DNA from 2 places in the Pseudoalteromonas sp. NCIMB 1079 genome. Region 2 is predicted to be linked to the other one. Evidence: riboswitches for the same ligand, from Rfam matches in the RefSeq annotation. Region 2 holds a riboswitch; the other holds the start of a gene.
What was found. A riboswitch is a leader RNA that binds a small molecule or an ion and turns the genes downstream of it on or off. The one in region 2 is predicted to bind lysine.
Positions count from the first base shown of each region.

Region 1: another riboswitch for lysine. It lies ahead of lysC (lysine-sensitive aspartokinase 3); the one in region 2 lies ahead of dapA (4-hydroxy-tetrahydrodipicolinate synthase).

Region 1 covers NZ_JBEWZA010000001.1:2,410,718-2,413,177, reverse strand. The annotation lists gene nhaD (sodium:proton antiporter NhaD) at 1-1,085, shown strand, start outside; lysine riboswitch at 1,187-1,359, shown strand; gene lysC (lysine-sensitive aspartokinase 3) at 1,435-2,460, shown strand, end outside.
Region 2 covers NZ_JBEWZA010000001.1:136,311-138,770, reverse strand. The annotation lists gene ABX891_RS00625 (2,3,4,5-tetrahydropyridine-2,6-dicarboxylate N-succinyltransferase) at 1-396, opposite strand, end outside; gene dapA (4-hydroxy-tetrahydrodipicolinate synthase) at 412-1,296, opposite strand; lysine riboswitch at 1,487-1,687, opposite strand; gene ABX891_RS00615 (DNA-3-methyladenine glycosylase I) at 1,879-2,460, shown strand, end outside.

The sequences.
Region 1 (2,460 bases), 2.3 Mb from region 2:
TTCAATACCTTCTAAACGAAAATATTTTAGAAATTGCCTCATTATGGCTATTTTTAATGGCTGCGATGACCTTTGTAGCGTATTTAAATTCAAAGGGGTTTATAGAAAATATTGTGCACCGCGTTATGCCAAAAAGTATTAGCGAAAAAAAGCTCATGTTTTTGGTGGGTGGTTTTGCATTTTTGTTTTCGTCGATTTCAGACAACGTAACAGCGACGCTTATATCGCTTGCGGTTGTTATGTCGTTAAAACTTGAAGCCAAAAAACTAATTAAATACGCCACGCTTATTGTGTTTGGGGTTAACTCAGGTGGGGTATCGCTAATAACCGGTGACGTAACCACACTAATGATATTTTTAGATGGCAAAGTAACCATTGCTCATTTATTACTACTTATAGCGCCAGCACTTACAAGTGTTATGCTGCTTGCCGCGTTACTATCTATTGGTATGAAAGGGCGTGTTGAGTTTGCTAGTGCAGGTAAAACTCGCATCGAAAAAACCGACATAACTATTGCTGTTATATTTTTATCTACCGTAGTGAGCACACTTACGCTAAGTGTAATTTACAGCGTACCGCCTCTATTAACCTTTTTGTTTGGCTTGTCAGTGATGTTTTTAGTGGCGCAATTTTTAATGCGCAAAAAAGACATAAACAAAGACATTATCGATTTTGTTCGCGATATAGAATACGACACATTATTGTTTTTTGTAGGTGTACTTTTACTTGTAGGCGCACTGAAAGAAATTGGTATGCTAAGTAAATTTACCGACCTATATACGGTAATGGCACCTGAATACGCAAACTACTTAATGGGCATATTATCAGCAGGGGTCGATAACGTACCGCTTACCGCTGCATTATTAAAAGCCGATATAGTAATGAGCCAGCAACACTGGTTGTCGTTTACGTATGCAACGGGCGTGGGCGGTTCAATGCTTATAATTGGTTCGGCTGCGGGCATTATTGCCATGAGTAAAGTTAAAGCGCTTACCTTTATGAGCTACTTGCGTTTATCGCTGCATTTATTAATTTGTTACACGGTTGGCTATGCGGGCTCGTATTACATGGGCAGTTTTATTTAACTCATAAATTATTAAATGCTTGACAGCTAGACGTCTAAACGATAAGTTTCAAAGCCCCGCTACTTAGTGGGGTTTTGTTTTATTAGCCACTGGTTAATAAAGCATTCAGAAGAGGTGCGATACTTAGGTACTTAATGTTAGGCGACGAAAGCCGATGATCATTAAGGAGGGAAGTACTCGCCGAGGAAAATAATGGTACGTCGTCATTGTTTTTCGGTTTATGGGGCTGAATCCTCAAAACTGTCACCAATATAGGTGGAGAGCTTCTGGCAGTGGACTTATCTTCAAGCATTCCTTTGCCAAGTTCTTCTTGTTTTATTGCGGTTTGGATACCGCGAAAGGAGACTAAATGACTACCCAATCAGCGCCACAAACAGTGCCTCAAACAGAGTTAAGCGCAAAATCAGATTACATCGTTGCCAAATTTGGCGGAACCAGTGTTGCAAATTTTGAAGCGATGAGTCGCTGTAGCGAAATTATTGTTGCAGATAAAAGCGTACGTATTGTTGCCGTGAGCGCCAGTGCCGGCGTAACTAACCATTTAGTTGCACTGTGTAAATCAAGTATTACCTCAAGTGAGCGCCAAGAACACATAAATGGTGTGCTTGCTATTCAACAAACTATTTTAGATGAGTTATCGCTAGATGCCGATTTAGCGGTTGGCTTTAACGAAACCTTAAAAGCATTTCAAACATTGGCTCAAGAGCCACTAACAACCGATCAGCAACATGACGAGCTACTTAGCTTTGGTGAGCGTTTATCGTCGTATTTGTTTGCACAGGTACTGCGTTTACAAGGTTTAAACGCCGATCGCTTTGATGTGCGCAAGGTGCTTAAAACCGACAGCCAATTTGGCAAAGCAACGCCTAATGTTGCAGCCACAGCGCAAGCCGCTAAAGAACATTTAATCCCGTTATTAGACGCTCAAGTAATTGTAACTCAGGGATTTATTGGCAGTGACGAATACGGCCAAACCACAACGCTAGGACGTGGTGGTTCTGACTATAGCGCTGCACTTTTAGCTGAAGCAATTAACGCTAAAAGTGTGCATATTTGGACCGATGTAGTGGGTATTTTTAGCACCGACCCGCGTTTATGCGCAAAAGCGACGCCTATTGCACGTTTAAGTTTTGACGAAGCCGCTGAAATGGCAACCTTTGGCGCAAAAGTATTGCACCCCGCGACTATTTTACCAGCAAGCCGTAGCCACATTAACGTGTTTGTTGGTTCGAGCCGAGAGCCTGAACGTGGCGGTACGTGGATTGAGCGCGAAAAATCGCAGCAACCAGGTATACGCGCAGTAACGCAACGTAAAAACCAAATATTGCTTACGCTTAAAAGCCCAGAAATGCTACTAGCAAGCGGTTTTTTAGCA
Region 2 (2,460 bases):
AAGCTGAACTGCAGCGCTTAAATGTACGTTTTTACCTACTTGTGCACACGAGCCAACTAATGCGTGGCTATCTACCATTGTGCCTTCGTCGATATATGCGCCAATGTTTACATACGCTGGTGGCATAATAATCGTGCCTTTAGCAACATAAGCACCACGGCGAACACTTGAGCCACCTGGTACCATACGAACGCCATCATCAGTACTAAATTCTTGCGGAGCTAGGTTATGTTTATCAACAAAGCCGCCTGCAAACTCAGTATTAGTGCCATTTTTAAAGGCTTCTAAAATGCCTTGCTTTACTTCTACGTTAGCTTGCCATTGGCCGCTTTCGTTTTGTGATGCTGCGCGTACTGCGCCCGATTCTAAATTATTTAATAGTTCTAACCAGCTCATTATAAAAACCTGTATTTAATGCCAAGATAAAATGGTGTTGTTTGCAGTTGTGATGCAATCGGTTTGAGTTAACTCAAGATGTGTTAAAGGTGGACGAAGTTGCGGGCTGCTTAAGCGGCCTTGCAAATGCATCAGTACCTTTACGGGAATAGGGTTTGCGACAGCAAATAGGCTATTAATAGCGCTTGACCACTGGGCAAATAAGTTAGGGTGTTGACCACTTAAACTGCGCTTAACAAACTCGTGAGTTTGTCCAGGCCATGCGTTTGCAGCTACCGACACCAAACCTTTTGCGCCAGCTTGAGCAAAATAAGGCATTAGCGCATCGTCGCCACTAAAAATAGCTAAATTAGGCGCCGCTTGGCGGTAAGCTTCAAACTGAGCAATACTGCCGCTCGCTTCTTTTAACGCCCATAAATTTTTATTGTTTTGTAAGTTTTGAATTGTTGCCGCTGGGATGCTAACAGCGCTTCGACCCGGTACGTTATAAAGCATACATGGGTGAGCGCTTGCATTTAGTAGGCTTTCAAACCAATGAGTTTGACCTATAGCACCAGGCTTTGCATAAAGCGGTGAGCCAAGTAAAAAGCTATGAATTGGTAGTGTATTACAGTAGTTAACCCACTCAATTTGTTGCTTTAAGTTACTACCGCCCACAGCTACCATGAGTGGTACTGTTGGTTTTAGCTGGCATACGTGCTCAACAATGGCTTGGTGCTCTTTTAGCGTTAGTGCTAAACCTTCGCCCGTACTGCCAAGTAGCAAAATACCGTTATGTACCGCTTCTTGATCGCTAACCAACTTAGTTAACGTGTTGTAGTCAACATCGCCGTGTTGATCAAATGGCGTAACGAGTGCGGTCCACAGTGAGTAGTCGTTTAAATTGAAGTTGTTGATCATCTCTCACGAACTTATAATTTGTACCAATTTTATTAAAAACGTGATCATTTTAGCGATAACTAATTTAATGTAATTGGTATTATTCGAAGAGTTAAAAAGCTTTATGGAAGGAGCCGCATTAACGTCGTTCGAACTAATAATTCGAAGAGCGAATGGGCTTAAAATAATAGGGCGCACGGCCTTAATATTTAAGACCAGAAGCTCTCCACCAAACTAACAAGCTGCTTTTTATAAGCAACTATTGGTGACAGTCGCTAGGGTTCAACCTAGTCGCCCGAAATAAACACCTCGCAAAAGTGGTTACTTCTCGGCGTTAATTCCCCTCACGTATGCTTACTGGAGTTTGCGCTCCTAACATACGCTACCTGAATAACGCACCTCTTCTAGCCCTTTGCACCTGTTTGTAGAGTAAAACTTACAAACCTGTGCAATTTAAATAGGGTAATTACGGCGATTAAAGCATTTTAGCCGTCTAGGTGTCAAGCGACTAAATACAGATTAATTCATCGAAAAGAGGGGTGGTTACGTATTAGGTGCTTTTCTCGTACACTAGCAATATAAGTAGTGAGGTATTTAATTAGTATGGAAAAATTTAGCGATATTTATAAGCGAGCGGTAGAGCGAAAAGGCTCTGAAAAAATGCTTAAATTATTACTTGCAAAACCGCTATCTAAAAAACAACTAAGCACGTTAAGTGACGACGATTGGCTTGAAGAATTTACTCGAAAAGTATTTCAAAGCGGCTTTTATTGGTCAGTCATAAATAATAAGTGGCCGGGCTTTAGAGAGGTTTTTTGGGATTTTAGCGTTGACAAGTTATTAATGATGCCACCCGATATGCTGGAACAAAAAGCAACGGATGAGCGCATTGTTCGTAACTATAAAAAAGTAAAAACAATTACCGAAAATGCTTACATGATCCACGAAATAGCAGGGGAACATGGCAGTTTTAGTCAGTTTATCGCTAATTGGCCAACAGAGGATATTATTGGTTTGTGGGCGTATTTAAAAAAACATGGTTCGCGTTTAGGCGGAAATACAGGGCCTTATGCGCTGCGAGCACTTGGTAAAGATACATTTTTACTATCACGCGATGTAGAGAATTATTTGCGTGCCCATAAAATTATAGACGGCGGCTTACAAACTAAAAAGTCACTAAATGCA